Regions from separate parts of the Paenibacillus sp. fava2 genome, predicted to be linked through region 3. Evidence: riboswitches for the same ligand, from Rfam matches in the RefSeq annotation. Region 3 holds a riboswitch; each other region holds the start of a gene.

Region 1 (8,033 bases), 550 kb from region 3:
GACAGCCCTTCAGGAATATTGCTGATAAAAATGGCAATCACCAGCAGAAGGCTTACCCCTTTTCCCGAGATCAGGCTTGCCCCGATCATAATGGACTCAGGAACGGCATCCAGCACAGTTCCGGCAAATATCGCCAGTCCGCTTCCTCTTTGCGGCTTTGTGCTCTTCTCTGACCGGACCGAACGCTTCCGCCCTGATCCTCCCTTGCGTGAAATGTAAGAGTCAAACCCTGTAAACACGAGCGCACCGGCAATAAAACCGATGATCGTCGGAACCAGTCCGCCGTCATTTGCGGAATCATCCAGCAGCTCATAGGCGGCAGCGCCGATCAGCACGCCTGTCCCGAACGCCATAATGAAGCCGATCCACTTGGTTTGGATACGCAAGAACAGGGCTGCCAGCGCACCAATCAGCACCGCCGAACCGGATACCGCTCCCCATAACAGAGCATTCCACATCTGCTTCACCTTCTTTTGTCAGAAGAAATTGCGCTCTGCACGCATAGTCTTATTGTACACTTTTAATGCTTGCAGCAAACATTCCGGCCATTGACTGATGCCAGATTATAAGGGATGGATTCAATTGTACATAAAGGGGTAACTTAAAATATAATCTCCTATACAAGGATGGGATCAGCTTATGGAACAAGCGGTACAGCAGCTTCAAGAATGGCTAGCCTCAGAGGCGGGTAAAACAATTGTCATTGAAAAGCAAGAGCTTGAGGATGTGGACACGGTTCATTTCAGCCTGGAAAGCGTGGATTACCGGAGCTCCGAGGATGTGATTGACGATTATCTGGGCGATGCCCTTATACTACGAGGCACCGGTAACACTTTGAATGGAGACGGAGAACTTGTCCCCCTGCCGCAGCCAAGCTATGAACTGGCGGTCAGCGGACTGCAGGTGCATTCAGCGGAAGCAGATAAGGCTGAGCTGCAGACTGAGCGTGCCCGTTACACTATTACTATCGGTGAAGCTTAACCGGTGATAGTTAATTGCATTAAGCTTTAAACATCAGGTTCTATATTAAAAACAGGAGGCCACAGCACTAGTCTGCGGCCTCCTGTTCAGTCTTCCCCGATAATGCGTACTTCCGTCTCCAGCTCTACCCCGAATTTATCCTTTACCGCAGCGCGGACATGATGAATTAGCCCGATATAGTCGTTAGCCGTTGCATTATCCGCATTTACAATAAATCCGGCGTGTTTGCGGGATACCTCAGCCCCGCCGATCCGTACGCCCTGCAGTCCGCTTTCCTGAATCAGCTGCCCGGCGAACCGGCCCGGCGGACGCTTGAATACACTGCCGCAGGAAGGATATTCGAGCGGCTGCTTGGATTCCCTTAGATAGGTCAGCTCATCCATCTTCGCCTTGATGGCCGCAGGATCTCCCTGCCGCAGGGCAAAACGCGCCTCGAGCACGATATAATCCCCGCCTGCAAAAATACTGTGCCGGTAGCCAAACTCCAGCTCTTCGCCGCGTAGTATAACGAGCTCTCCGGCCTTGTTAACAGCCAGCGCACTGTGCAGCACATCCTTGACCTCGCCGCCGTAGGCACCGGCGTTCATATAAAGCGCGCCGCCTACTGTTCCGGGAATACCGCAGGCAAATTCCAGACCTGTCAGCTCCTGCTCCTGCGCATAGGCCGAGGCATCAATAATTTTGGCCCCGCACTGGGCTACCAGCAGCCCGTTCTCAATGGACATCTTATCCAAAACCGATGTATACAGTACGATTCCGCGTATGCCGCCGTCGCGTATAATGACGTTTGATCCGTTCCCCAGCACGGTTAACGGGATATTACGCTCACGGGCGTATGTAACCACCTTTTGTATTTCCTCATAGCTTGCAGGTACAGCCAGAATGTCGGCGATCCCGCCGATTTGTGTAAACACATAAGTTTTCAGCATTTCCCGGCTTCTTACCGTTCCGTCCGGAAGAAGCTGCTGCAAATCCTGTTCAACTTGGCTTATATTCATGTTTCATGCTCCTTTACAATCAATACATGAGCCGGCTATCAGCCTGAATTAATGGCATCCCCAACTGTAACAACGAACAGGCTCCCTTGTCAATGACGGGAGCCTGCTGCTGATGCTGCGTGTATCCAGTTTATGCGGCAATCCGGCGAATTATATCTAAGCCTGACCTGCAGAGGCAGTACTGCGGAATTCAGTCCGGCGTGCCGCCCGCTCTTCTTCCTTCAGCCGAGGACAGGTGTAGCAATAGCTTCCGCCTTCTGTCCGGTAATACAGGCAGCAGCGGTTGCGCATATTTACGGTCTTATCCGGATCAGCCAGCGATTCAATCTTGCGCACCTGAACGTGAAACGGATTTCTCTTCAAACCGAATAGTGCTGCCGGCATTTCTTCGCGCAGATACCGGTAATCTTCCTGCAAAGTCTCCAGTATGCCTGCGGGAACATCTCCGGAAGTAAAAACCTCCAGATAATAGTTGAACTTGGTGGGCAGCTGGCCCCAGATCTCTCCCCCGGCAAGCCCGGTGACGCTGGATAACACAGCCAGCAGCGGTGCGGCCGTATCCCTGTAAAACCGGGTCAGCTGTTCATTACGCCAGTCCGTGCGCTCCTTGGCGCCCGCAGGAGCCGGAGTGAATGACCATTCGTTCAGGGAGAAGGCTACACGCCAATATCCCTGAGCTGGTATGAGATGCACAGACAAGCCGGGCAGACTGACATCAGGACTGGCAGAATAAACAGAAAGGGCATATTGGACTGCAAGGGCCACATTACCGAAGGCACCGGCAAAGTAGGTGGCGGCCACCTTGTCATCCATCCCTTTGATAAGCGGCCTATAGCACTCGACAAAAGCGCTCATTCCCTTTTCATCTGCCATCTCAGCGGCATTAAAGGAATGCACTGTTCCTGCCGGAATGCCGGGATGCAGATCAAACTTGCTGCCAAAGTCCTGTATTTGCTCTTGCTGTGCATCGTTCATTACGTTTCCTCCTCTTTATGAGTATCCCTGGTTGATTACAATCCTGCGGCCTTATAAGCTGCCAGCTCATACGGCAGGCACAGCGGGACACCCGTACGCGGATCGGCAACGATGTCGCATTCAATGCCGAAGACCTTGCGGAGTACATCAGGCGTCATAACCTCGGACGGAGTCCCTTCGCTGACAACTGTACCGGCTTTGATCGCCACCATATGCTGCGCGTAGCGGGAAGCATGATTAAGATCATGCACCACCATAATGATCGTGCGGCCTTCTTCCTGGTTCAGCTTCTGCAGCAGCTGCAGCACTTCAAGCTGGTGGGCCATATCGAGGAACGTGGTCGGCTCGTCAAGGAACAGGATATCCGTCTGCTGGGCCAGAGCCATAGCGATCCAGGCGCGCTGGCGCTGCCCGCCCGACAGGCGGTCAATCGGACGGTCATGAAATTCCTCCATACCGGTCACCGTGATTGCATTAGCGATAATCTCACGGTCTTCGGGCGTCATTGTGCCAAAGCCCTTCTGATGCGGATACCGGCCGTAACCAACCAGCTCGGACACCGTCAGTCCGTCCGGAGCCGTCGGATTCTGCGGCAGGATCGCCAGCTGGCGGGCCACTTCCTTGGTGGACAGGGTATGGATTGATTTGCCGTCCAGCATCACACTTCCGCTCTTCGGCTTCATAATCCGCGCCATTGTTTTGAGGATTGTAGACTTTCCGGAGCCATTAGCTCCAACCAGCGCTGTAATTTTTCCTGTCGGCAGTGACAGGTTCAGACCTTTGACAATCGTTGCTTCGGCATACCCGATACTTAGCTGTTCTGTGTTTAAACGTTCTGACATAATCTCCACTCCTTAATAGTTATTCTATGTATGACTTCAGCGGCGTTAAGCACATGGGTCCGGGGTTTAAGTGACTGATATTGTTTATCACTCAACTGATAGTGGTTCTCAATTATCATTATCGCAAATATATGAAAGTTGTACAAGCATTCACAAAAAAAGGCTGCCCCCGTTGTAAACGGAAGCAGCCGCTTCATCATGTCACCTGACTATTTGTGCAAATGATAAGGAACTGTTGCTACTACGATATCCTTTTGGTTCATCAGATAAGAACGGATGAACAGGCTGGTCTGATTATGCAGGATGGCCTGCCACCAGTGCTTCGTAATAAATTGCGGAATCAGTACCGTGATATGGTCTGTTGAAGCGGTCTTCCACTCCACTGTATCAATAAACTTGACCAGCGGGCGGATGATGCTCCGGTACCGGGAACGGAGGACGATCAGGCGCACGCCAGGATTCCATTCCTCCCACTTCTGCTCCATTTTGTGAATCTCTTCTTCGTCAAAGCCTACATATACAGCTACCACATTGTCCGTCAGGGATTTGGCATAGCTGATGGAATGCAATACAGCACGGGTAACACCGGCTACAGGGACTACTACTGTACTGCCCTTAATGCAAGGCTTGTCGGTCGAAGGGCAGATCCGCAGCTGGTCAGCGGTATTAAGATAATGGCGGTGAATCCGGTGGAATACCAGCATTACAACCGGCAGGAAGATAAAGGCCATCCATACGCTGGAGAACTTCGTAATAATAAAGATCAGCGTAATGGTGAGCGTGGTCAGCATACCGACCGTATTCACAGCAAACTTGCTCTGCCAGCCCTTCGGTCTGGTTTTGTACCAGTGCACCATCATTCCAAGCTGGGATAAGGTGAACGGGATAAACACACCGACAGCATACAGCGGGATCAGTCCTTCCGTATTCCCGTGAAATGCAGCTACCAGCACTGCCGACAGCACTCCGAGGAAAATAATACCGTTAGAAAAACCCAGCCGGTCTCCGCGGACCATGAAGGCATGTGGCAAATATTTATCTTTGGCAAACATAAAAGCGAGCAGCGGGAACGCCGAGTAGGCAGTATTTGCTGCAAGGAACAGGATGACAGCTGTGATCCCTTGAATGAAGAAGTACAAACCGCCGCGGCCAAAGGTCGACTCGGCAATTTGGGAAACTACTGTGGCTTTTTCATCCGGGGTAACACCGTACCAGTAAGCCAGCAGAGTAATGCCTGTAAACATTACACCAAGGATCAATCCCATCATCATCAGGGTTTTGGCGGCATTTTTTTCCGCAGGAGCCTTGAAGTTAGGAATGGCATTAGATACCGCCTCTACCCCGGTCAAGGCCGAACAGCCGGAGCTGAACGCCTTCAGCAGCAGGAACAGGCTGACATTGGATACTGCCGAGCCAATTTCAGGTACACTGGCATGGGCCCCGCCTGTCAGGTATTTGAACACCCCTGCAACTATCAGGAAAAAGATCGAGCCAACGAACAAATATACCGGGATTGCGATAAAAGAAGCAGACTCCGTAACCCCGCGCAAATTGACAATAGTAAGCAATATAATGACGGACACTGCAATAAGCACCGAATGATCATGTAAACTTGGAAAAGCCGACGTAATCGCGTCCGTGCCCGCCGAGGCGCTAACCGCAACGGTAAGAATGTAATCAACCAATAAAGATCCGCCGGCTAACAGGCCGGTAGGAACGCCCAGATTGCTTTTGGCTACGATGTAGGCCCCTCCGCCTTGCGGATAGGCAAAGATCGTCTGCCGGTAGGACAAAATGAGTATGGCCAGCAGGCCCAATACGGCAAGCGCGATTGGCAGTGAGTACCAGATGGCAGTAAAGCCTGCAGCCACAAGTACCAGGAGAATTTGTTCCGTTCCGTAGGCTACAGACGAGAGCGCATCAGAAGACAGGACAGCCAGTGCTTTCACCTTGGATAACTTTTCATGATCGAGTTCGTTCGACTTCATCGGACGTCCGATCAATAGTCGTTTTACCTTGCTTACCATTGTTGTAACAGTTCCTCTCTTTGTTAGTTGAACCGGTTATACCGTGCGCTGTTTTCATCGTTTTCATAGGTGGATTTTCATAAATGCAGGCACAAAAATAAGCATACGGAAATGATCCGCATGCCATGAGCATGGTCATTATCCCACCTTTGCTTACGAGGTTAGCTGGCGGATTCGGACTGTGGAAAGCCCTACGGTTACAGCCTTTTTGGCCTGTTTCCGATTCACCCCGTCGGCCGTGCGGCCGAGTTTGGTTCCCCCGATTTCCCTGCGGAAAATTCAGCGCGTATTCAACTTCTCACAAGGCTTAATGATAGTCTACAAAGCATTCCCAGTAAAGCAGTGAAACAAATGAAAAAGGAATGAAAAAACATCCAAAACACGCAATTCCATGATAAGGGATAAGTTGATCTTTCATTCTCTTGCATTATCCCTCTGTACCGTGGTTTTAGCGTGTTTTGGATGTTAATTGTGACAAAAAAATCAGGATTTTTTGATGCTCGGAATTTCGCCTGCCTGCTGCCTATTCCCCGTCTGTATCTTTACGTCCTGTCCACAATAAAACTGTAATCAGGGTAAACGCCGTAAGGGCCATCAATGGAATAGTAATGAAGCCTAAAAGATTAATATAATCCTGATTGCAGGGAACGCCAACTGTACATGGAAGCACCTTGCTCAGCGCAGGAATCTTCTGCTCAGCATAGTGGTAAATGGAGATGCTTCCGCCGATAATGCTTAACGGCAGGACGTAGGGAATAATCTTTTTATCCCCGCGGTACGTGGCAATTCCCAGCAGAAACAGCTGAGGATACATGAAGATGCGCTGGAACCAGCACAGTTTGCATGGCTCGTATTTCAGCACTTCGCTCAGGTAGAGACTGCCTGCAACAGCAACGATCGACACAAACCAGGCCAGATACAGACAATGGCGCCGGCAGAAGGCGGTGAACTTCATCACTCGGCAACCACCGCTTCGGAAGCGGCCTGAATCTGAGCGTCAATAGCCTCCATGTTGAATGGCTCGTCGACCATTACCCCATTCACAAAGAGGGTAGGAGTCGAAGAAACGCCGGAAGCCGAGGCTAGCTGAATCTCACTTTCCAGCTGGCTGTTATAGGTCTTGTCTTTAATGTCTTTGCGGAGCAGATCATAATCGATTGGCAGCTCCTCTTTCTGCGCCAATTCAACCAGGAAGTCCTCAGTCGCCCACACCTTATTCTCATCACCCTGGTTGGCATAAATAGCATCGTAGTATGTCCAGAATGCATCGCTGTTCTGATGGTAGACAGACAAGGCTGCAAGAGCAGCAGTTTTGGAGTCATCCCCGATAAAGGCCAGATTTGCAAAATATAACGCGGCCTTATCCTGATTTACATAATCCTGTACAATCTGCGGCTTAATGGCACCTGCGAACTGGGCGCAAGCCGGACATTTGTAGTCGCCGAATTCGACGATTTTGACAGGTGCATCCTCACTGCCAAGTCTAGTCATTTCACTGTAGTTGAATTCAACCGGTTCGGCTGAAGTTCCTGTTGATGAGTCTCTTGCGGCCAGCATAAATAATCCCACAAAAATAATGACAACCAGGGCGATCGTCGCAACAATCACTATCAATGTTTTCTTCTTCTGCTGTTCCATTTGCGCTACAAGCTTCTCATTTTTACTATTCTGGGGAAGAGCAGCGCTTTTACGTTTATTTTTGCCCAAGTGAGAGTTCCTTTCTGTCCTGCGGGACAATAAATTTAAATCATATAATTTAAAATTATATAATTAAACTTCTCTCTTTGGCAAACTCAAGCTTAGACAACCTCTATTTCTAACGGCTTAGTTGCCGCTTCGCTGCTCTCTCTTCCCCCGCTGTAATTCTTGTCGCCGGACTTGAGCGTAAGGCAGAATATAACCTCTGTCCCTCTCCCGGGTTCGGATTCTATCTTAATCCGGCCATTCATCAGCTCGACCAGTTTCCTGCAGATCGCAAGCCCAAGGCCTGTGCCGGAATAATGCCGGTTATGCGCCGCATCAAGCTGCGTAAAAGGCTGAAATAACAGCGGCAGCTTATCGGACGAAATGCCGATACCGGTATCTTTAATTTTAAATGTATATTCACCTTCACCGGCTTGAGTACCGCTGTATTCCACTTCTATCGACACCTCACCGCCGGGAGTGAATTTAACCGCATTCCCGATCAGATTAACCAGAATCTGGCGGAT
Region 2 (8,033 bases), 1.9 Mb from region 3:
CTGCTTTACGACTTTGCCGTCTTTGATCAGTACCTGGTAGCTGTTGCTGAAATCATTGAACATGGCATAATGGTTATCCGTGAGCAGCAAAAGCTCCGTACCCTTCCCCACATTCTTAACCTCAAGGCTGTGGGTGTAGGCCAGATCAGCAAACGGCAGCTCCCCGATCAGCACAGGCTTGCCGGAAGCCGAGGCATTATAGAATACATCGCCGTTCTTTTGTGACACCCAGTAGGTTCTGCCTTGAGCCGAAGCAACGGAGTAACGCAGCTCATCCACAATGTTCAAGCTGCTTGTGCCTTTGTCATACACCGTTTTGCCGCCCAGCAGACTGACTGCAGATACCAGCGGTACATAGACTTTCCCTTTGAGAATACGGGGCGCTTTAGCCAGCGTTGATGCGGTGCCATTTACAGCTGTACTGACAGTGCCGGCAGTCATAGTTACTTCACGGCCGGGGCGGATCAGCTTAGCCGACTTCGTGCTCTGGTTCCAGGTGAGGGCGTAACCCATCGTCTGTGCCAGCTGCTGCAGCGGAACAAGCGTAGTACCTGCCGTAACTACCTGGCTGCTCCCCAATGAAGTCTCATTGTAATTCAGCTGAATCACGCTATCCGTAGCCGCAGATGCCGCTCCCGGACTTAAAGCGATGGCTGCGGCCAAAATACCGGCTGCCAGCTTCCAATTTCTCATTATGTAACTCTCCCCTATAATGGAATAGCTTCTGTAGTATTGGACGAGAGTATTTGGAAAAAGTTGCTATATAGCAGCTGCTCCGGAATAAAAAACACCCGTCTGTTCCGCAGTAAAAAAACCGCAGACAGGCGAGTGTATTCATCCTTACTATTATTGGCTGATCAAATAAGGAATTACCGGATAGGAAATCAGATTACGGTCTCTGTATGCCGCAGTGATTACGTCGCTGTGTGCGCTCAAAACACCATTTTGCAGCAAAACCGGACGGAAGCCCCGCTCACTCGCCCCGTTGTAAGTGAACTGCACGCAGTGCTCTACCGAGAAGCCCGAGATAATCAGCAGCTCCACGCCGTGTTCGTTCAGAAGCTGCTCCAGCTCTGTTTTCCAGAATGCGTTCGAGTACTCCTTGGTTACCTTCAGATCACTGTCCGCCACCTGAATCTCGGGAATGATATTGTAGCGCTCCCTGGTAGCTTCCTCTATTCCTTCAATGTCCTGAATATGAATGACCGGCTGGCCCTTCTCCCGGAGCATGTCCGCAACATAATTAATATATTCACAGCCGCGGTCCAGCGTTTTCTGATCCACATGATCCCTCACATGAATTTCCTGCATATCAATGATTAAATAGCCCAGCTTCATCAAGGCCCTCCTTGTTGTAAAAAGATATGCCGATATCGTACAACATAATCAGCCGGTATACCAAATAACGTTTGATTAAAACTAAACTGTAAAAAGATAACCTTGCAGCTGACGCCAATAGCTTTGACTTCTGCAAACTTTGCAGGTTATACTTGATCTACGCTTAATTTCCAGTATTTCCAGCTGGAAAGCGGGGGAACCAGTCAATTGGGGCGAATCATTGAGCTATACAATGTAGGGTACCATCTTACCCGAGTCCGTCAGCTAACCTCGTCAGTAGTGGATGGGTCTGCTTTTTTATGTTTCTGATAACATGAGACCCTTGTGCTAAGGGTCTCTTTTTGTGTTTTTTAGAGACCCTGCTGGCTGCCAGTTTGGCTTTTTGACATCAAGGCTCCCTCTTGTCCTCGCCAATACGAGATCAAAGGAGAGATTCATGTGCAAAAGGTACGATACATAACCGACATTAACAAAATGGAAATGCTGCCCGAAGCAGAGAAATCCCGGCTGAGGGAGGTTACGGACAAATTTGTGTTCCGGGCCAATGATTATTATTTGTCATTAATAGACTGGGAGGACCCGGATGATCCGATCCGCAGGCTGGTCGTTCCAGGTGAGGGTGAGCTTATGGAGTATGGGCAGTGGGATGCCTCCGACGAGGAAGCCAACTATGTGGTGCCGGGCTGTCAGCACAAGTACCGGACTACCGCTCTGCTGATTGTTTCCGAAGTCTGCGGGGCTTACTGCCGCTACTGCTTCCGCAAACGGCTGTTCCGCAACGATGTCAAGGAGGCCTCCTCCGACGTCTCCGCCGGGATCGAATACATCGCCGCTCATCCGGAGATCAACAACGTTCTGCTGACCGGAGGCGACAGTCTGATTCTCTCGACGACCAAGCTGCGCTTCATTATTGAGAGCCTGCGGGCCATCCCGCATGTCAAAATCATCCGTCTCGGCTCCAAGCTGCCGGTATTCAATCCCATGCGTATCTCCCAGGACCCCGAGCTGCTGGAGCTGATCCGCACCCACTCTACTGTAGAGAAACGGATCTACATCATGGCGCATATCAATCATCCGCGGGAGATTACACCTGAAGCTAAGCGTGCTGTCAGAGCCCTGCATGATGCCGGTGCGATTATCGTCAACCAGACTCCGGTGCTTAAGGGCATTAACGATGACCCCGCTGTGCTGGGCGAATTGCTGGACCGCCTCTCCTGGGCCGGAATCACGCCCTACTATTTCTTTATTAACCGGCCGATCGCCGGTAACCGTGAGTTCGTCCTGCCGCTTGAGCAGGTGTACCGGATCGTCGAGGAGGCCAAAGCCAGAACCTCCGGTCTCGGCAAAAGAGTCCGGCTCTCCATGAGCCACTCCTCCGGCAAAATTGAAATTTTGGCTATTGAGGACGGCAAAGCCTATCTCAAATACCATCAGTCCCGGGATCAGGAGTACGGAAAATTCATGATCCTCGACTGCCCGGAGGAGGCAGAATGGTTCGATGACCTGCCTGGAAACGAGCAGTACTGGAGCAAACCTGTGAAGAAAAGTGCGGGTGTCTTTCCGGCTGATGTACCTGTGCAGGAGACGGTTATTGCAAAGTGAGGTTTACTGTTTAGACAGCAACAGCCCCGGTGAGCGCATGGCTCACCGGGGCTGTTCCATATGATAAGACTATTCCAGCTCAGCCGGCTTTACAATCGTTGCCGTCTTATTGTTCTTGGAGTATTTGGCTTCAATCTTGGTGCTATATGTATCCTTCGCCCCGTCGGCAGCCAGTACATAACTCAGATCAACAGTCAGCTTCTCCGTCTGCCATGTCTTGGAGTTGACGAATACCTTCCAGGTTACACTCTTGGGCAGCAGGGTCTCACCATCCCAGAGATTCTCCTGATCATATAAGGTAATGACCGCCTTGGCTGCTGCCGGATCGGTCAGTGTAAACTGCATAACGGTCTGTGCACCTGCCGTGCTTACTTTCATCGCCTTTTTGTAGGCTTTGATGGAGTCAAGCATGGCTGCGGGATCATATTGGCCCTTGGAGTAAAAGGTATCCCATTCCTCCTTCTCCAGGTCAATCCAATATTGCGCATCCGGATCAATCGGCTCTCCGTCGCCGTCCGTCACTGCATCAGTGCTGCTTCCCTCTTCACTATCCTCGTATGCCTCTTCGGAATCAGCGATAAGCTCACTGCCGTCCACCAGATAGTAGAACTCCTTGTCATTAGCATACAGCTCGTAAGAAGTCTCCAGCAGACTGACCTTTACACTTCCTGCTGCAGCAAAAGCCGGCAGACGGTTGATATCCAGATTCAGCGTGTTGGTATTGCTGATCTTCACGCCGCCGCTCTGCACATCCTGTTTCTTGGTCACATCAATGTGAAAATTCTTTAGTGTCTTCGCTGCTGCTGTTACTTTGCTGATTACCTGATCAGCAGTAGGCGCTTTAGCAGCAGTTGCTTTTGCCGCGGCAGCCGATACCGTCTCGGGACCGGACACCCCTCCAGCTGCCCCCGACAGCAGGATCGCCCCCGCAGCCAGACTTGTGCCGATTGTTTTTAGTACCCTTTTCATCCAAATTCCCCTTCTCGGATTATAACACCGGCCTCAGCAAGCCTCTCCCATAGCCTGTCTGGCCGGATATCCGCCCATTAGTATTGTTCAAGCACATCTGTTCCTCCAATAATTTACCATGGGCTTGTATTGCTGTAAATGAATCTTTCCTATTCAGGTAGTCCTGAATAAGCTAAGTGGAAATTTGTCATTTATTTCTTGGCTAACACGCCGGAATCACTCTACTAGTTGTAAAAACGTCACTTAAATCTGCAGTATTGGCTGTTATTAGAAGCTACCGTTAAATTTAAGTGTGGTTTTTCCAACTAATGAGTCTACAAATCAGAAAATCATGAAATTAAGTGCCGAAATTCCAACTAAATGCCGATATTCACTTGCACCCAAGTGCCCCCAAACAAAAAAAGGCCCCGGTCTGAATACGATCAGACCGGGGCCGGTTTCACTTTTGCAATATTAAATTATCGCTCTCCCAATCCCGCACCGGACAGGAAGAATTCATATTCCAGCGTCTGGTCTGCAGGAATTCTGTATTCCGGATGAACCGGTGCGCCCCAGCTGTCGTCACCGCCGACGCCCATTTGTCTGCCGGAAACAGTTACTACAGTGTAGTGAACCTGCGGAAGCTCAAACGGATGAGCGGCATGCTCCAGCTCGAATGCCGTGTAAGGCGACAAAGTGCACTCTACAGGTGCGCTTGCCGGAGCTGAAATTTGCAGCCCGATGCCTGCGTTATCGGTAATGCTCACGCGGCGGACGCCGGTACGGTTGCCCGATTCCTGCGGTACAAGGTAGCGGGACGGCAGGTCCTGCACCTTCCGGCTGAACACGCCAAGTCTGGCGCCGAATGCACGGTCGATGTAGTTCTCCTCAGGTCCCATCGCATACCATTCTGACTGTTCATAGTCAGCCGACATCTTGAAGGACAACGCTACGATCGGCACATCCGGAAGTCCGGCAGCGCCGCTATAACGTGTACGAACTCTTACTGTTCCGTCACCATAGACGGTATAAGCCGTTTTAAACTCAAGCTTTTCATGAATGCTGAACCGGTAATCAAAGCTTACCGTTACTGCACCCTCTTGCTTTTCAAGGCTTACCTCTACACAATTGCGGGCCAGACTGGCAGCGTACCAGGCTCCGCCATGGTAACCGAGCTGGGTTCCTTTATCGTTATCGGTAGTCGCACGCCAGAACAGCGGAGCTGGCGGAGCCTCAATCATCTCATGTCCGTGGTAGTTCAGTGACACGAGCGATCCGACCTGCTTGGAGAAGATTACGGTAAAGCCTTCGCCAATGACGCCGATCTGCACATCCCCTTCTACTACATTCAGTGCGCCTGCCGGCAGTTCAGCCTGCCCGGCTTCCACGTTAAAAATATGCTCGCCAAAGGCAATTTCATAACCCGCTTCGGCCCAAAGCTCAGCTTCCTTCAGTACCAGGGAGGCCTGAATGCTGTACTCCCCCGGAGTCCCTTCTGTATGCGGAAGCTCGATCGGTACCCATACTTCGCTTTGCGGAGCAGCGTCAACACCGGTTGTCCACTTGCCGAGCAATTCGCCGTCACAATACAGGCTGTATTCCAGTACCAGATGATCGGTTCCTGCGAACAGGCTTTCATTAGTCACGCGAATGCCTGTCTGGTCTGGCGCAAGCTTGTAGTTCTGATACAGGAATTTAACCTCCTGCATCTTCGGTGTCCACTTCCGGTCAGCGAAGACAATGCCGTTCCCGCAGAAGCTGTAATCTGTCGGACGGTCACCGAAGTCACCGCCGTAAGCGAAGAATTCGTTGCCATAACGGTCCTTCTTCAGAATGGACTGGTCGATGTAATCCCAGATAAAACCGCCCTGGTACATCGGGTACTTATTCTCAAGCTCCGTATATTTGTGCATGCCGCCGACAGAATTGCCCATCGCATGCATGTATTCGCAGCTGAGATACGGCTTGTCCGGATTACTGTTCAAATATTCCTCAATGTCGGCCGGCTTCGCGTACATCCGGCTCTCCATATCGCTTGTATCATTATAATTGCGGTCATAGAACACACCTTCATAGTGAACGAGCCGGCTGTTATCCCGGCTGCGGAACCAGTTCGCCACATCCAGAATGACCTGCCCTGCATATGATTCGTTACCGCAGGACCAGATCAGAATGGACGGATGGTTCTTGTCCCGTTCTACCATATTGATCGCACGGTCCAGCACGATGTCATGCCACTGAGGGTCATTATGAGGAATATTCCAGGAGGGCTCAACCGCGCCCATCTTCTGCCAGGAGCCGTGCGTTTCCAGATTCATCTCGTCGATCACATAAACCCCGTATTCATCGCACAGCTCATACCATAACGTCTGGTTCGGGTAATGCGAGGTACGTACGGCGTTGATGTTGCTTCTCTTCAGCGTCTGGATATCCCACAGCATATCCTCGCGGGTAATGTTGCGGCCGGTACGGCAGTTAAATTCATGACGGTTAACGCCCTTAAAGACGATCCGCTTGCCGTTAATGCACATAAGCTTGTTCTTCATCTCAAACCGGCGGAAGCCTGCCTTCTGTACAACAGCTTCCACAATGGCTCCGTCTGCACCCGTCAAGGTGAGACAAACGGTATAGAGATACGGGTTCTCCGCACTCCAGGTCAGCACATCGGCAACTTCTCCCGACAGGGTCAGCTCTTGCCCGTCAAACACAACTTCGCTGCTAAGCCGGACCTCTCCGTCCCGGTCCTTTAGCTCCAGCTTGGCACCGACTGCTTCCTGCGGCGATTCCAGTAGCCGCATCGTTACGTTCAGGCTGCCTTGTGTATAAGTATCGTCCAGCTCAGCCCGTACTTCGAGATCACGGATATGAACTTTAGGAACCGTATATAAGTACACCTCACGGAAAATCCCGGAGAAACGCCAGAAATCCTGATCCTCCAGCCAGCCGCCGGTGCTGCGCTGGTAGACCTCAACGGCCAATTTATTTTTACCCGGCCGCATGAACGGAGTCAGGTCAAACTCCGAAGGAGTGAAGCTGTCCTCGGCATAGCCGACAAACTCTCCGTTCAGCCAGACGTAGAAGGCCGACTCCACACCCTGGAAGGAGATGAACAGCGGCCCGTTCTCCATATTTTCCGGCAGGCGGAATTCCTTAACATAGCTGCCCACCGGATTATGGTCCGGAGAGATGTGCGGCGGACGGAGATCAATCAGCCCATCCCAAGGGTACATTGTATTCACATATTGCGGCCGGCCGTAGCCCTGCAGCTGAATATGTCCGGGAACCTGGATGTTGTCCCAGCCAATGCAACTATATTCTTCCTTATAAAAACCTTCCACACGGCTTGCCGGATTCGGCGCATAACTGAATTTCCAGCTTCCGTTCAGGCTGAAGCGCATATCCATCGGTGCTCCGGCCTCTGCTTCAGCCATGTTTGTATAATAACGGTGGTCCGAATGAGCCTCCACCCGGTTCACCTTAAAGGTGCCCGGATCTTCCAGCCAGCTCAGGCTTGGGGTAACTGCCAATTTCATTTCCTCCTTAGATAGAAAGTAAACTTTCAATCATTATTTCACGGATCCCACCATACCGGCAACGAACTGCTTCTGCATCAGGAAGAAGACAAGTGCTGTCGGAAGCGTAGAGATAACGACTGCAGCCATAATAACGCCGAAATCCGGGGAGTAGCTGGAGCCCAGGTTCGAGATCAGCAGCGGAATCGTCCGTTTTTCCGGAGTCTGCAGCACGATCAGCGGCCAGAGGTAGTTGTTCCAGCTGGACATGAACGTGATGATTGCGGCGGCGGAATAGGTCGTCTTCATCGTCGGCATATAGATTTTGAAGAACAGGCCGAGCTCCGATAATCCGTCAATCCGTCCGGCTTCAAGGAGCTCCCGCGGGAACATCTTGGAGCTCTGGCGGAAGAAGAAGATCAGGAACGCCGTCGTAAAGGTCGGAAGAACTACTGCAGCCACTGTGTTAACTCCGATGAGCGGAGCAGCAGCCGACAGCTTGGAGAACATTTGATACAGCGGAACCATCAGCGCGGCAAACGGGATCATCATGGATAATAATAACAGATTGAAGACCATGTCCTTCGCTTTGCTGCGGTAAATCTCAAATCCGTATCCGGCCAGGGAAGCAAC
Region 3 (8,033 bases):
ATGTGCTGTCCTCCATCGACCGGGTCAGCCAGGGGACAATTGAAATTGAGGGCAAGGAATTTACCGGAATGAAGGAGAAGCAGCTGGCGGAGTTCCGCAAGCATCATCTGGGGTTTATCTTTCAGGAGTATAACCTGCTTGATACTTTGACCGTCAAGGAAAATGTGCTGCTGCCGCTCTCGATTACCGGAATCTCCAAGAAGGAGGCGCATCAGCGGTTTGCGCAGGTAGCGGGGGAGCTTGGGATTGCCGAGCTGCAAAATAAATATCCGGCGGAAATTTCCGGCGGGCAGAAGCAGCGGACCTCGGCAGCGCGGGCGTTCGTGCATGAGCCGAGTATTATTTTTGCCGATGAGCCGACCGGGGCACTGGATTCCAAGTCCGCCTCTGACCTGCTGAACAAGCTGTCGGACATGAACCGGGGACGCCAGGCGACCATTGTGATGGTTACGCATGATCCGGTGGCAGCGAGCTATTGCAGCCGGGTAGTATTTATCCGTGACGGGCAGATTTACACCCAGCTGAACAAGGGGGATGAACCGCGGCAGTCCTTCTTCAATGATATTATCAAAACCCAGGGCGTATTGGGCGGTGTCCAGTCATGAACCTGAATTATATTGTGTACCGCAATCTCAAAAAGAACATCAAAAACTATTACCTGTACGTCTTCGCGTTAATTTTCAGTGTGGCGCTGTATTTCTCCTTCGTTACCCTGCAGTTCGATCCTTCCATGGACGAGGTTGCCGGTTCGGTAAAAGGCGGGGCAGCCATCGGAACCTCTTCGATCCTGCTGGTTGCCATCGTCGCGATCTTCCTGTTGTATGCGAATACGATCTTTATCAAACGGCGCAGCAAAGAGATCGGATTATTTCAGCTGATCGGGCTCACTAAAGGTAAAATCTTCAGATTGCTGAGCGCCGAGAACCTGATGCTCTATTTCGGGTCAATGGTTGCCGGGATTGCCGCCGGATTTGCGATGTCGCGCCTGATTCTAATGATCCTGTTCAAAATCCTGGAGATCGACGCGATGGCCGAGCTGCGGTTCTCATCTGAGGCGCTGGTGCGGACGATCATCGTTTTTGCAGCAATTTATGTGCTGATCATGCTGATGAACTATACGTTTATCAAAGGGCAAAGCATTCTGTCCCTGTTCAAAGTTAATGCAACCACGCAGACTCGTATCCGCAAAATGCCGCTGTGGGAGATTGTTCTAGGGCTGCTTGGTTTAGCTTTTGTCGGAGCAGGCTATTACATTTCAACCCAGCTGTTCAGTGGCAAATATACAGACATTTCTGAGCTGATGACGGCGATGATCACGATCCTTGCCCTGGTCATTATCGGGACGTATCTGTTCTATAAAGGGTCAGTCAGCTTCCTGTTCAATGCTATCCGCAAGAGCAGGCAAGGCTACCTGTCGATCAATGAGGTGCTCTCGCTATCCTCGATTATGTTCCGGATGAAATCGAATGCGCTGCTGCTGACGATTATTACTACCGTTTCGGCGCTGGCTATCGGACTGCTGTCCCTCAGCTATATCTCTTATTATTCGGCGGAGGCAACGGCCAAGGAGAGCTCGCCGGATGATTTCGGGTTTGCCCGCGTGGAGGCGAAGGAGAAGTTTGTCCAGGCGCTGGATGCGCAGAACATTAAATACAAAGAAATTCACATGAAACCTATAATGATGGAAGTGGATGCCAGCGGAATCATGGATAAGTCTGCGTTTAAATCACCTGATGACCGTCTTCTTTCAACCGCTGTTCTCAGCGAAAAGGATTTGGAAGGCATCGATCTGCAGCCGGAAGAAACGACGATTGTCGGTTATCGCGGCGCACTTCAGCAGTTCATGTCGCTCAGCGAAACAGGCGAAGTGAAATTCGATACGATAAACGGACCAGTCAGCCTGCAGGTTAACGGCAGCTCTCCAGATGCTGTTCTACCCTATTACTATGGCGGGGGCGGCGCTATTTTTGTGGTGGATGAGAGCATATACGAGGAATTTGTTAAAGCACAGAATCCAAAGGTGCAGAGAGGAGAAGGGAAAAGAGAATATTACGGGATCGAGCTGGCTGACCGTTCGCAGCGGGCTGAAGCCTACGAGATTTTCATGGAGCAAAAACCGGAATACCCGAGCTTTTCCCAATATGATTACGAGCTGAACCAGCGGAGCAATATGGGCCTGATCATGTTCATTGTCGGCTTTCTCGGCCTGACCTTCCTGATTACCTCGGGCTGTATTCTATACTTCAAGCAGATGGATGAAGGTGAGGAGGAAAAGGGCGGGTATACCATTCTGCGCAAGCTGGGCTTTACCCAGGGCGATCTGCTGCGCGGCATCCAGTTCAAGCAGCTGTTCAACTTCGGCATCCCGCTCGTAATCGGCCTCAGCCACAGCTATTTTGCAGTCAAATCCGGCTGGTTCTTCTTCGGTACAGAAATGCTGACGCCGATGATTCTGGTGATGGTGCTGTATACGGTGCTGTATTCAATCTTTGGCTTCCTGTCCGTGCTGTATTACAAGCGTGTGATCAAAGATTCACTGTAACCGGTTCTGATGAAAAGAGGCAGTTCAGCCCGCTTCCTGCGGATGCTGAGCTGTCTTTTTGTGCTGCGTATAGCAGAAATATCGTTGACAGTTTCCTGGATATTACATATCTTTACTGGGGCGGAGTTGAAATGATCTAATAAATTGGAGGTAGGCCCATGACCATATTTCTGGTTAGACACGGCAAAGATGATGAAGGCTACCGGGGAGGCTGGAGTCAAAGGGGGTTGAATACTGAAGGTTACAGACAATCAGAACAGCTGGGGTTATTCCTGAGAGAACATGATCATCTCTATCCAATCCACCGGATTGTCAGCAGTGACCTGAGCAGGGCATTAGATACAGCCGGCGAAATTGCAGCAAAGCTCAGTCTTACCGTGAAGTCAAGCAGTGACTGGAGAGAAGTCAACAATGGTGTTATTGCCGGGATGCCGAACGAGATCGTAAATGAACGGTTTCCCGGGCTTACCTTCGGCAGTCTCAGGATGGATGAGCCTTATCCGGGTGGAGAGAGTCCAATTGCCTTTTTTACGAGGATCAGTGAGACCTTCGGGAAGTTATGCCGGGAGCAGAATGAGCGGCAGCATTCAGAAAATGTACTTATTGTAACGCATGGCGGAGTGATCAATGTGATCTATCATCTGATACGGGGACTAAAATGGTCTAATCAGCCAAAGGATTTTCCGTCAGCCTACACCAGCGTACACAATATCAGCCACAGCGGCGGTAAATGGGAGATACAGCCAGTGTATCAGGGCAGTCATACATAACAAAGAAGGCATACAGGGGGAATTAAAATGGTTGAGGAAATTATTCAGCTGGGCCAAATCCGGTTAAACGTGATGCATTCTATAAAAGAGGGCAGGGAGACCGTGTTATTCCTCCATTTCAGCGGAGGCAATCTGCATATGTGGAACGGCATTCTCCCGCAGTTTGCAGAGCGGTACAGCATCATCGCGCCGGACTTCCGCGGGCATGGCAAATCGGATAAGCCGCAGACCGGCTATCATATTGATGATATGGCACAGGATCTTTATCTGCTGCTCCGGGAGCTGCAGGTGGAGCGTTGCCATGTTGTCGGCAGCTCGATGGGGGCAGAGATCGCCCTGAGTCTGGCTGCCGCGCATCCGGAGCTGGTCCAGTCGCTGATTCTCGAAGGGGGGCTCTGCAATGAGTTCGGTGAATACGGCTTGTTTAACGGAACAGCAGAGGAGATTGAGCAGAAGAAGAAGATTATGGAGGCTGAGCTGGCAGAACGGCAGGAACGTGTGTTTACGAGCAAGGCGGAATATGTCGCCGAGGAACGCGCTGAACTGGAACAAGAGGGCCTGTGGAATGAGCATTTCCAGCCGTTCTATGAGAACAGTCTGCAGCAGCTGGAAGACGGTAGATTTACCTACTGCTACCTGAACCATGTGCGTACAGAGTATATTCAAAAATTCTGGGATTCAAAGTTTGAGGAGTATTACCGCCAGGTTCATTGCCCGGTGCTGTTTCTGCCGAGTGAAGCGGAGTGGGCGAATGAGCAGGTCCGCAGCAGCCTGAATCACTTTGCCGGTCTGCTGAAGCAGGCTGAGATAGAGAGAATTTCTGATTCGATTCATGCCTATGTCTGGCTGCTGCAGCCGGCAGAAGCGGGACAAATGGTACTGCAGTTCATCAGCAGGCATTCTGTATCAGGTTAAAGGGACAGGTACCGCTGCTGGAATAGTGGTGGCCGGACAGAAACCGGGATTCGATTGGCACAGCTGCCCGGCATACGCCGGGTCTAGCTTGGCAAGCTCGGCGAAGTAGCTGCTGATGATATGATTCAGGCCGACCGCTCCAAGCTGGAAGGTGAGCGTGACAAGCTCGGGAACATGGCTGTAATAGAATCTTTTATCGCGTTTTGGCAGCTTGTAGACTGTGGGCGGGACAAAGGTTACAGCGTCAAAAGTATTAGCGATGCGGTAGCTGGTACGGATATAGGAGTTGAACGCTTTTTTGAAGGCAGGGTCCCCGACTCTCGGTGAACCATAGGTGTACAGTGCAGGTGATGTGAAGGCGGTATTGGCAGCTGCATCAACCGCACACAAGGTGGCAAGTGCTGCACCGAGACTGTGGCCGGTGACGGTTAAGGGTTTGCCGGATGGCAGGGTGGAGAGAGCGGATATCAGCTCGTTTCTGGCGGTGGCGTAGATATCAGTAAATCCCCGGTGGGTCATGCAGTCCTGCTTAATATATTTGAAGCTGCGCTGCGAGGCGATCAGATCGGATATCCAGTCGGCTTGCTGGCTGGTGCCGCGGAAGGCAATAATAATCTCATCCGGAGATTCGAGAATAAAGCCGAACCGTTCGCGCCCGCTGCCGAAGGATTTGGCGTAGATGGTATGTCTCAGCGTATAATTCTGCGGTATCACAAATAAGCCGTCCGGATTATTAAATTGCACATACGTCTGACTGCATATAGCTGCCAGGAAAATCGCCCGCTGCTCAAACCCGCTATTGTTCTTCACCCGCATCCCGCCCTTCTTATTACCACTATGTATGACGGGATGGGCGGATTGGTGCTTGGAGGTACCTTGTAATTGAAAGAAGGGGGCAGACCATGAAAGCCGTTGGTTTCGATCTTGGTGACACATTGATTTATTATGAAAATGTACCGCTCAGCTGGAAGAACCTGTACCGGTCAGCGCTGATTGAAATCATGCAGGCCATGCAGGTCCGGTTTATTGAAACACATATCCGGCAGGCTGAGCAGGTGCTGTCCTTATATAATACCCGGATACACCCCAGGGATTTCGAGGTGACCGACCTGGAAGTTTTTGATAAAGTACTTGCAGCATGGGGAATAAGCGGCGGGAAGGCGGAAGAGGCTGCCAGCATATTTTTCAGCTTTTTTCAGCAGCGCTCCAAAGTGTACCCTGATGCGGCAACTGTGCTTAAAGAATTGAAGCAGAGGGGCTTGCCCGTGGGGATTTTAACAGATGTTCCCTATGGGATGAGCATGAAATATGTGGAGCAAGATGTCGAACCCGTCCGGGAATATATCGATGTCATCCTGAGCTCTGCAGAGATCGGGTTCAGAAAGCCACGGACTGAAGGGTTTATACAATTAGCGACAGAGCTGGGAATGGATAAACCGCAAATGCTTTATGTTGGTAACGAGGAGAAAGATATTGTCGGGGCTAATCAGGCTGGCATGGTCTCTGTATTAATGAATAGAGATCAGCAGTTAAAAAACTGGGGACAGCAAATCACAATCCGTTCCCTTACCGAAATATTGAATTATATTTGACGCATGAGCAGATCTGCAGCATATTAAGAACGTTCAGTAAAAATAATGCTTTGCCGTTCGTTCCCGTTATGCTAAACTGTGATCTGATGAGGGAAATCGGGCGGTAAGCCTTTATTTTTTGTATAATCAAGAACGATCATTCCCGTATAAGATATCAATCTCTAATCTGTGGGTCGTATCAGCAATATCTTACAGAAAAAAGGAGTGTTAGAGGTGGGAAAACTGGACGGAAAGGTAGCTTTGATTACAGAAGGAAACAGCGGTATCGGTCTGGCGGCAGCCCGGTTTTATGCAGGAAAATCCGTCCTTACGGAAAAGGGAGCAACAAGAAGCAAATCGCCGGCTGCTTAAGATCGGAGCCAAAGAATGCGCCTTCATTCAATGAGGGATGGCATTCTTTGGCTTCTTTTGCCATTCGTGACATTTTACAATATACAGCCGCAGGCGTAAGATTCAATCAGCAACTGAATCTAATATAACTGTTCTCAAATGGCTGAATTCCGGTTAAGGGAACGGGGGAACCAACGGTGAAAGCAGTATGTTTTGATGCTGCTCACCTGGGGTGAATCCTTGCTGCAGGTTGTTCATCAACCAGGCAGGGTAGGGCTATCTCACTGCCCGAATCCGTCAGCTAACCCCGTAAGCCTCGAAGAGAGAGGATGAGCGCCATGATCATTTAACCGACCACGGAAGCCCTGCCCTTCTGTGGTCTTTTTGCTGCGCATAGAGGCAGAAAAGACGTCCAGATAAGAAATTGTATTCTTATAACAACGATTAAAAGTCATTTTTATTTACTCGCCTGCAAGAAAGGGGGGATTAAAATCATTAGTGTATTTATTGTGTGCTTCTGGGCGGGGCTGGTGCTTATTGTCAGTGGCGGATTTCACGGTCACGGGCTGACGGGCCACTTTCATGCGGGAGCAGGAGGTCACGGCTTTATGCCTCTGCTGCTGCCGCTGACCGTGTCTGTCACAGTCTGGGGCGGCACGGGTTATGTGCTCGTCCGGTTCAGCGGGATGAACCTGCCGTCGGCAGTACTGATCTGTACCGTGATCGCCTTGCTGCCGGGCTGTCTGCTGTATATTGTGCTGATCCGGATGATGACCCGGTATGACAGCAGCATGAATGAATCGGATTATGATTTAGCGGGACAGCTCGGGTACATCAGTATTGCCGCAGAGGATGGAACGGCCGGGGAGATGAAATATGTGCTGCACGGGACTATGCGTTCTATTGGTGTACGGGCCGAGACAGGCCAGCAGCTTGCAAAGGGCGACAGGGTGATTATTTTGAAGGTGGATAAAGGTATGGCGGAGGTAACTCTTTTTGAAAGGGAAGCCGCCCAATTATAAAATCGGGGAGTGTCGGAGCAGATGGTTATTCTCTATTTAACCGCGGGAATTGTGGCAGTGATCCTGCTGGCTGTGTTCAGTATCGTAAACGCATATAAGAAGGTCCCGCCCAACCAGGCGATGATTGTGTACGGTCTCGGCGGCAAAAGAGTGGTGCAAGGCGGAGGGACGTTCGTCATTCCCGGCTTTCAGAATAATAAGACCATCTCCATGATGCTGATGAGCTTTGATGTCATTCCGGCACAGGCGATGTTCTCCCGGCAGGGCATCAAGCTTAATCTGGAGGCCGTGGCCCAGATCAAGATCAAAAGCGACCCCACCGCCATTCTGACTGCCAGCGAGCAGTTTATAGACCGGCCGGAAGAAGACCGTGAGACGATAATTCTGCATTCGGTGGAAGGCCATCTGCGCGGACTGATCGGTCAGCTGAGTGTAGAGTCCATTCTCAAGACACCGGACGAAATCAACAGCAAGATGCGGGAAACCTGCTCGGAGGATCTTGATAAAATGGGGCTTGAGGTGGTCAGCTTCACCATTAAGAAAATTACCGATGATAAAGGATATATCGACAATATGGGTGTGCCGGAAATCGAACGCATCCGCCGCGATGCCAGCATTGCCAAAGCGGAAGCAGAGCGCGACATCCAGATCAAGCAGGCCGAAGCCGAGAAGGAATCCTCCATCGCCAAAGCCAATGCGCACCAGGCTACCATTGAAGCTGAAACAGCTGCACGTGCCAAAGAATCCCTGTTTGAAAAGGAGCTGAACATCAAGCAGGCGGATTTCAAGCTGGAAACCGAAGTGAAAAAAGCACAGGCGGATCTCGCCTACGAATTGCAGCAGAACAAAATCAGGCAGTCAC
Region 4 (8,033 bases), 650 kb from region 3:
CTTGAAAAGATTAAAATAGAGCATCTGTCTGCGGTATGCAATCACCGGATTTTTCAGACCCCTATTATCGGTAAACAGGAAGTCGATATTGCTGTTCTTATATCCAAGCTAGCGATTAGTGACTGGGTTAAACAAGGACATACACATGTTTCTGAAGCGGAAGGAGTGTGCCCCTTTTGCCAACAACAACTTCCTGAGGGATTTACTGAAAAACTCAATGATTACTTTAATGAACATTACGAAAAAGAGATGATTGAACTCCAAGATCAAGTTGAACACTATAAACGGTGTTATCATTATCTTGAAAATCAAGTGCAAGAGTTATTATTGACCGACAAGAAAAATACATATTTGAATCTCGATCTCATTTCGCAACAATATGAACTGATCCTTTCGAAAAATGCACATAATTTGGACTTGTTCCAGCAGAAGCAAACTCATCCCAGTCATCCAATCGAACTGTTAACTATTGCGGCTTTCGTCGATGTGATCAATGAAGAAATCGTCCGAGCGAATGAACAAATTCAGCAGCATAATACTTTTATAGAGAACCGAGTGGATGAAGGGAATAAATTGATAACCCAGATTTGGGATTTTATCTGGAGTGAGAATCAGCAAAATCATGAGAAATATGTTCGTATAGATTATAGAACAGGACGAGCAATCGACAACCTTTCTGCAACATTAGCTCAAAAGAAGAATGAAAGAGTCGCATTAGAATCCGAAATTCACAGGCTGGAGGCTCAGATTACGAGTGTAATCCCCTCTGTAAACGAAATGAATCGGTTACTGAGGGCCTATCATTTTACTAATTTCAAATTCGCTCATACACAAAGTCAAGGAAATTATCGGTTAATCCGATCAAATGGTGAGGACGTTAATCAAACATTAAGTGAAGGCGAGAAAACGTTTGTTACCTTTCTTTATTTTATGCACTTATTAAACGGTAGCAATAACAGTGATTTAATTACGGAGAATAAAGTTGTTGTGATTGATGACCCCATTTCAAGCTTGGACAGTAACGTATTGTTTATCGTAAGCAATCTGATTTCCAAACTTATAGAAGATGTACGCAACGAAGAAAGTAATATCATTCAGTTGTTTCTTCTAACGCATAATGTCTATTTTCACAAGGAAATTACGTTTTCAAAAAACCGGCCCAAAAATGGCGCTAGGATGGCGGATGAGACATTTTGGATTATCCGAAAATGGAATGATGTAACCGAATCAACCCCGTATAACAGCAACCCGATTAAAAGCTCGTATGAGTTAATGTGGCAGGAATTAAAGTCAGCCAATCACAGCTCTTCCATCACCGTTCAGAATTTGATTCGTAGAATCATTGAAAATTATTTTAAAATCTATGGTAATTACAGCGATCAGGACATTATTGATAGATTCGAGGAGGATGAGAAGGTCATATGTAAATCCTTAATCTCCTGGGCCAATGATGGTTCTCACTTTGCAGGAGATGATTTGTATATCGAGCACCCGATGGATACAGTCAGCAAGTACTTACGGGTATTTGAAAAGATATTTGTGGTTACACATCATCATGCCCATTATAAAATGATGATGGGAATTGAAGAATCTCTGGGATCGGCTTTGGAACAAACACAGGTATCGTAATCGAAAACGTAATATCAATTAAACGACATATACGGGATTAGAAGACGAGGAGGAAGTAACTACTCGTCTTTTTATATACACCAAAGATATTGAAATATATTACAAAAACGTTACTATTGTTTCAGACAAAGAATGATATTGAGTGGTTATTATAAAGCAAAAATATGGAGAAACAATGAAGAAAGTACGTAGAAAATACGTTGATAGTTAAATTTTTAGAAGGATTGACAGGTGGCCTACTATCTATTAAAGTGTTAATAGTTACAAAATATTAATAAGTTGCCGAATTTCAGCGTTGAAAACGGGGGAACCATTTTTTGGGTGAATTATTCTTGCATGAAAGGGAATATAGGGAACCTTTAACCGAATCCTCAGCTAACTCCGTAGGCATTGAAGGGAGAACAAGTTTCTGAAGAAAGTCATCGTATCCATGTTGGCAGCCTCATTTATATTTGCTTCTGCAGCACCAGGTACATATGCTAGCGAGGTAACCTTGGACAGTGTTGTGAATCGGGTCGTAGGAACCCCTTATCTTTATGGAGGAACCACAACTTCAGGCTTTGATTGTTCCGGATTTATTCTATATGTACTTAAGAAGTTCAATGTAGATGACCTTCCGCGCACTTCTCAATCGCAGGCTAAAACTGGCATTCCTGTAGCCAAAGATGATTTACGTGAGGGTGACCTCGTCTTTTTTAACACATTTGGTTCTGGAATTTCGCATGCGGGCATTTACGTAGGTGATAACAAGTTCGCTCACTCTTCCAGCAGTAAGGGCGTAAGAATCAGCAATTGCTGAATAGAATAAGCCTCTATAATCAGAGCTGGCAACTTTCCAAGCATAGTTGCTAATCCAAAAGTGACCCAGCTAACACGACTAACGGAACTCGATATATTAACCAATCCTGAAGGGATAAACGGGAGTATTCTTAAAGCAAGAATAAGAAAGAATGCTTCATAACCAGAAGTTTGTTGAAGTCTCTTCAAATATTTATTCTCATTTTTTAAACCTCCTATTAAGGACAAGACCCCCCTGCGATAGAGAACAAAGCTAATAATTGCCCCGAGCACTTCTCCGAAAAAGGAAATAATCATTCCGTTAAGAAAACCGAAAAAGGTGATGTTAGCTCCTGTGAGAAATACACTAGGGATGAATGCAAAAATGCTTATTAATATATTTAAAACCAAACTTAAAATAATGGCGAAATAACCACTTTCACCTAACAATTCAACGATGTGCGTAGTCATACAAAATCCGTTCCTTTTTTATTTGAGATAACCTGAGCTCATTATAACAGGTAAATAAAAAGCTAAACATAGATCTCCTAATTCTACGTTTAGCCAAATATATGTGCTTATGGAATAGTTCATTTTTTATTTAAGAAAGTTATAGGATCGCATCTATATCATCAGTTGAATTAGGCTTCACTTCAATAATCATTCGCAGAGGTAAGCAAATGATAGATTGTCTTGGTCTTGATATTAAACCAAAGCTAAAACAGATTTTTTGCGGACAGTCCGATTCAATTACTTCGATCCCTCTATCATGAACTTTGAGTATATCGTATCCTCTTTTTGTTTGAATCTTGATAATTTGGGGCTCATCTGTGAGTTCTACCTCTTTATATAGTTTATTATTTATACGTATACTTGCATAAGTACCGGTATCGGGCTGATCCTTTCTAAGCAACTCTACTCCTAAAAGAGTCAGGGCTATTAGCAAAATACATGTGATAAGAATTAAATCCGCTTTCTTAATACCAATTTTCTTCATCATCTTGTTCATCTCCAGCTTAACAGATAGTCTCATAGTATCTGAAAATAGTGTGTAAACTATGTGGAGGTATTTATAACAAGTAATTTTTTTTGAAATTAGTAAACCGTGTTTAAAAAGAGCGCCTCAACTAAGGAGCTCTTTTCGTTTTATCCCAACTTTTCTTCACTGTTCTGAGCAACTTGTCTTCTGAAGTGCTTCCTAAGCAATGATGTAGCTCGAATAGTCGGTGGACAAGAACATAGTCCTATCAGATCTCGCCCTAGCGGGGTTTTCTGTTTAAAGATCAAGTTCTTGTCCTTTTCTTTGGACCGATATAGAAAAATGGAAACTGTTATCACTTTCCAATAACCAACAAATACATGCTTCAGTTAGCGTACTTAATATAATGGGGAAATCTCCGCAATTCCCTCGGTTACCGGTTCTGGCTATTCTGCAAACACCTGAATAAGCTGATTCTACTTGTTGATAGATAAAAGGCATCCAGTGATGATTTGACTTAATATTGCTTCTTATTCTTCTTCCACTTATGAATAACGACTGCTTCACTAAGCAGCCTCATTAAATGCGTTGTATCTCCACGATTACACATGGTAGATTAATCCATTGTTTTGTCGATATAATGTAAGTATATAGAGTATTATTACTTTAGGGGGCATGTTATGGCGCAATATGCATTTTTCAAATTTATCGAGAATTGGGAGCAACTTACTCAAAGTGGTGTTCTTGAAGAAATGAATGAGCATCGATTTATAAGATTAGATGCTGAAGTTATCAAAACTAGTGAAATTGCTAAGATAAAATCTTTAAGTATTCCTCTCATTTGCCCAATTTGCGAAGAACGGATGTATTTTAATAAAGGATATCTCAGGATAAAAGATGACGCGCAATATCAAAATAAAAGTCCCTACTTTTATCATTCAAATAAAAATGCTTGTCATTTTGCAGAATCATTACCACATGCGCTAACTAAACGTTTTTTGTTTACTAAATTAAAGGACGCTGGATATGTGGTAAAAGAAGAGTATCGGCATATTGTTGAAGGAAAGAGAGTAAGAGCTGATGTTGCCGCATTTGCTGGGGAAGACGGAACCCCCACACTAAAGCTCGTTGTAGAGGTACAAGCTTCTTCAGGTCTCCTAGCCACACTGACCAAGAAAATAAATGCCTACTATACTGAAGGAGTTCCGACAGCATGGGTTTTACTGTTAGATAATTTCTTCACAGGTTATACAGGAACTACAAATAGCATTTTTAATCCCTTAACCGGTGAGTATGAATCTAAACCCTTAGAACCTGGTGATGAAAATTACTTTGTAGTTACAGGTAAGGACAGTAAAATCTTCACCTTACTAATGAACGAATATGGCTATGTATTAGCAATTAACTATAAGGGGCATGTTTATTTAATTCGGCGAGACCCACAAAACGAACATCGGAGAATGTCTGCAATCCTACGAGAACAGCACTGGACTTCCCATGATGACGTGTATAAAATAACGAGGGTTGCTGACAAAGATATCGTGCCTACCATTAGACTAACCCCCCTTAAACGATTTCAGAAGCATGAAGAGATAGAAACTACGAACGGTGTCCCAGCAGGAAATTATGACACTGGTATACACCAGATCCAAGGTCTTGAAGAGAATAGCTTAGAAGAAATACCTTTTGCCCATGATTTTGTATTTGAGATCGAAGAGCTCTTAGGTGAAGAAGCCAATAAAGCACTCAATCCATTGTTGTTAATCAAGGAAACTTGGAATGCTCAAGAGAAAGCTAGGAACGACTTATTACAGGAGATCGTGGAAGAAACGCGCTTAGCTGAAGAAGAGGAGAGAAGATTGACAGAAATCAAGCGAAGTATCTCCGAAGCAGCTGTAAAGAGTGAGTCTCATGAATCCTTAACTGAGGATGAGAAATTCGTTTTAGCACATAATGATTTTATCAAAAGAATGAAAGAAGAAGAAAAATCCTACATCGATCACCTTCTTCGTGGATTAGACGAGGACTTATCGGAAAAAGGGCTCAACGATTCTCAAGGTAATGCAGGAAAGCAACATCCTAAAAACAAGGTACTGGATGAAATTGAGGAATTGTTACCTTTACACGGTATGAAGCTAGAAAATCCTATGGATATTTACGGATTGAACCAAATCGAGGTCTTGGAGTTCTTAGATTTTATTGTTGGTCGTGCTTCAAAACGACCATCGATTGATATCATACAAAGTCAGGAAACTATTTGGGAATCCTATGTCTCATTAGCACCAAGCAAGCGTCCACAACTTGAACGTAATCTATTTAAGAATGGACTTCCTACTTGGTTTATGGACCTTAAATTTCCTTTTGACCGAAAGCAAATAGAAATCCAAAAAAAGAACAAGCGAGGAAGTAGTCATTTGAAGCCCAGATCGATTAAAAATCCCAGCTGGGAAGAGCAGATGGGATTTGATTATTAGTGCGTATGTAATAAAAAAAGCAATTCTAAATAAGAAAGGAAGAGGGACTATAAGTAGCCACCCAGGTAAATATGTGCGTCAAACGATTATTCCTTTCGAAATATCTGATGTAGAAGCCGCTAAACGATTAGGGATAGATCTGTCATTATTATCTGATCTTCTTAATGGCGATTCATCATTAACTCCCGATTTGGCAGTTCGCATGGAGAACACATTTGGCGCAAACAGTAAGCTATTAATTGAAATGCAGGCCTCTTACGATCAACAGGAATGTGCGATAAATGGGAAGGTTAAGGACATCTCGACATTTGTTCCCAATTTCTTGACAATCAAAGCAAGGCAAATAGAAGAATGGGCCGAGCGAAACCTAGAAGCCAGAAGTCTGCTTCCTGTACTGTTGAGAAAATTGGTGCACTCAACTGGCAACGGACTAATCAAGGTTAATTTCCCGGGTTACGACAACTCGCAACGTAGGGGTTCCGATGGCTTCGTCCAAGCTAATGCTGCAACGCCTTGGATTCCTAGTGGTAATTCATATTGGGAGTTTGGGACCGATAAAGATCCATTGGTAAAGGCAAGGAAGGATTTTGATGCTCGGTTAGGTTCTATTGACTCTAATATAAGAAAACAAAGCACATATGTTTTTGTAACGCCTCGAAATTGGCCCGATTCAAAAAAGTGGGAGACAGAAAAAAATGCGGCTGGGGAGTGGAAACATGTCAGGGTATTTGATTCAAACGATCTTGAACAATGGTTAGAACACTCTGTGCCGGCGCAGATTTGGCTTGCGGAACAACTTAACCTAACGACTAGTGGTTATGAGACGTTGAATCAAGCATGGAACCGCTGGGCAAATGCTAGCGATCCCCATCTTACGCCTGCATTATTTGCTCCTTCGATTGCTTTGCATCGAGACGCCTTTAAGAATTGGCTTGAAAAACCTAGCAATAATCCGTTTGTTATCACTGCTGATTCTCACATAGAGGCACTAGCTTTTTTGGCATGCTTATTCGATGATAAAGAACTGAGTACTTATAAGGATTTATCGGCGGTTTTCACTTCTCCAGATGCCCTAAAAGTCCTCGTTTCTTCAGCGTTAACATTTATACCAATCGTTTATTCTGACGCTGCAGAGTCCGAACTTATAGATACCTACCGCCGGCTTCATTGTATATTATACCGCCCTCGCAATGTCGTTGATATCAATCCTGATGTCAAACTTGACTTACTTAGTCATGAGACTTTCAAAGAAGCATTAACCTCAATGGGAATTACAGATAGCGATATTGATCGGTTGGGTAGGGAATCGGGACGATCACCAACGATTCTACGCCGGCGCCTTTCAAACAATGCTGCAATCCGTAAACCGGATTGGGCGCGTAATAATAACGTAGCAAAGTCACTTGTACCCATGGTATTAATCGGTGCCTGGCACTCTAAACCAGAGGGTGATCAAAGAATATTATCAAGTATAGCGGATCAAAGTTATGAAACAATTGAAGATGATATAGCTTTATTGCTTAAGTTAGAGGATAGTCCGGTATGGTCAGTAGGTGAATATCGAGGTGTAGCTTCAAAACTTGACGCAATGTTTGCAATTGCCCATGTCATGACTGCTGCAGATCTTAATCGCTTCTTCATCGCTGCTGAATACGTATTAGTAGAGATAAATCCCGCCTTAGAGTTGCCTGAGAAAGATCGGTGGGCTGCCTCACTTTACAACAAAACACGCTCCCATTCAAGTGCACTGCGTACAGGCATCTGTGAAACACTTGTCCTCTTATCAGTTCATGGAAATAATCTGTTTTATAGTCGACTAGGTCTTAATGTAGAATATCAAGTTATCACATTAGTCCGAAAGCTATTAACGCCTCTGACATTAGAAAAGCTACTCTCGCATAGTGACGATCTTCCTCGTTATGCAGAGGCAGCTCCAGAAGAATTCATGCATATCGTAGAGATGGACTTAAAACACAGTGCCCCCGTTATAATTGATCTTCTCAAGCCTGTTGATACCAGCATATTTGGGGTTAGCCCTGCACGAACCGGACTTCTCTGGGGCTTGGAATCCCTTGCATGGAGCCCGAAAAATTTATGGCGTGTAGCGGCAATATTGGCTCAGCTCTCTAAGGTGAAAATAGAAGATAATTGGGTAAACAAACCCATAAATAGCC

The links. Region 3 has a riboswitch for cyclic di-AMP ahead of AC4G46_RS20340 (NfeD family membrane protein). Riboswitches for the same ligand answer to the same signal wherever they lie in the genome.
Positions count from the first base shown of each region.
Region 1: another riboswitch for cyclic di-AMP. It lies ahead of AC4G46_RS17675 (APC family permease); the one in region 3 lies ahead of AC4G46_RS20340 (NfeD family membrane protein).
Region 2: another riboswitch for cyclic di-AMP. It lies ahead of AC4G46_RS28575 (KamA family radical SAM protein); the one in region 3 lies ahead of AC4G46_RS20340 (NfeD family membrane protein).
Region 4: another riboswitch for cyclic di-AMP. It lies ahead of AC4G46_RS17225 (C40 family peptidase); the one in region 3 lies ahead of AC4G46_RS20340 (NfeD family membrane protein).

Region 1 covers NZ_CM177755.1:4,088,690-4,096,722, forward strand. Annotated here, with positions in the region: gene AC4G46_RS17650 (ZIP family metal transporter) at 1-458, opposite strand, end outside; gene ymzB (protein YmzB) at 640-981, shown strand; gene murB (UDP-N-acetylmuramate dehydrogenase) at 1,068-1,979, opposite strand; gene AC4G46_RS17665 ((2Fe-2S)-binding protein) at 2,136-2,954, opposite strand; gene AC4G46_RS17670 (ABC transporter ATP-binding protein) at 2,990-3,796, opposite strand; gene AC4G46_RS17675 (APC family permease) at 4,006-5,823, opposite strand; cyclic di-AMP (ydaO/yuaA leader) riboswitch at 5,959-6,118, opposite strand; gene AC4G46_RS17680 (disulfide oxidoreductase) at 6,347-6,778, opposite strand; gene AC4G46_RS17685 (DsbA family protein) at 6,778-7,530, opposite strand; gene AC4G46_RS17690 (ATP-binding protein) at 7,623-8,033, opposite strand, start outside.
Region 2 covers NZ_CM177755.1:6,490,727-6,498,759, forward strand. Annotated here, with positions in the region: gene AC4G46_RS28565 (copper amine oxidase N-terminal domain-containing protein) at 1-693, opposite strand, end outside; gene AC4G46_RS28570 (cysteine hydrolase family protein) at 847-1,338, opposite strand; cyclic di-AMP (ydaO/yuaA leader) riboswitch at 1,489-1,632, shown strand; gene AC4G46_RS28575 (KamA family radical SAM protein) at 1,777-2,940, shown strand; gene AC4G46_RS28580 (DUF6612 family protein) at 3,010-3,909, opposite strand; gene lacZ (beta-galactosidase, LacZ type) at 4,368-7,421, opposite strand; gene AC4G46_RS28590 (carbohydrate ABC transporter permease) at 7,455-8,033, opposite strand, start outside.
Region 3 covers NZ_CM177755.1:4,636,666-4,644,698, reverse strand. Annotated here, with positions in the region: gene AC4G46_RS20375 (ABC transporter ATP-binding protein) at 1-605, shown strand, start outside; gene AC4G46_RS20370 (FtsX-like permease family protein) at 602-2,542, shown strand; gene AC4G46_RS20365 (histidine phosphatase family protein) at 2,701-3,312, shown strand; gene AC4G46_RS20360 (alpha/beta fold hydrolase) at 3,340-4,227, shown strand; gene AC4G46_RS20355 (alpha/beta fold hydrolase) at 4,219-5,037, opposite strand; gene AC4G46_RS20350 (HAD family hydrolase) at 5,130-5,819, shown strand; gene AC4G46_RS20345 (hypothetical protein) at 6,033-6,170, shown strand; cyclic di-AMP (ydaO/yuaA leader) riboswitch at 6,301-6,480, shown strand; gene AC4G46_RS20340 (NfeD family membrane protein) at 6,515-7,171, shown strand; gene AC4G46_RS20335 (flotillin family protein) at 7,181-8,033, shown strand, end outside.
Region 4 covers NZ_CM177755.1:3,990,045-3,998,077, forward strand. Annotated here, with positions in the region: gene AC4G46_RS17215 (AAA family ATPase) at 1-19, shown strand, start outside; gene AC4G46_RS17220 (AAA family ATPase) at 25-1,629, shown strand; cyclic di-AMP (ydaO/yuaA leader) riboswitch at 1,900-2,034, shown strand; gene AC4G46_RS17225 (C40 family peptidase) at 2,060-2,428, shown strand; gene AC4G46_RS17230 (TVP38/TMEM64 family protein) at 2,386-2,877, opposite strand; gene AC4G46_RS17235 (NusG domain II-containing protein) at 3,017-3,406, opposite strand; gene AC4G46_RS17240 (hypothetical protein) at 4,066-5,859, shown strand; gene AC4G46_RS17245 (HigA family addiction module antitoxin) at 5,849-8,033, shown strand, end outside.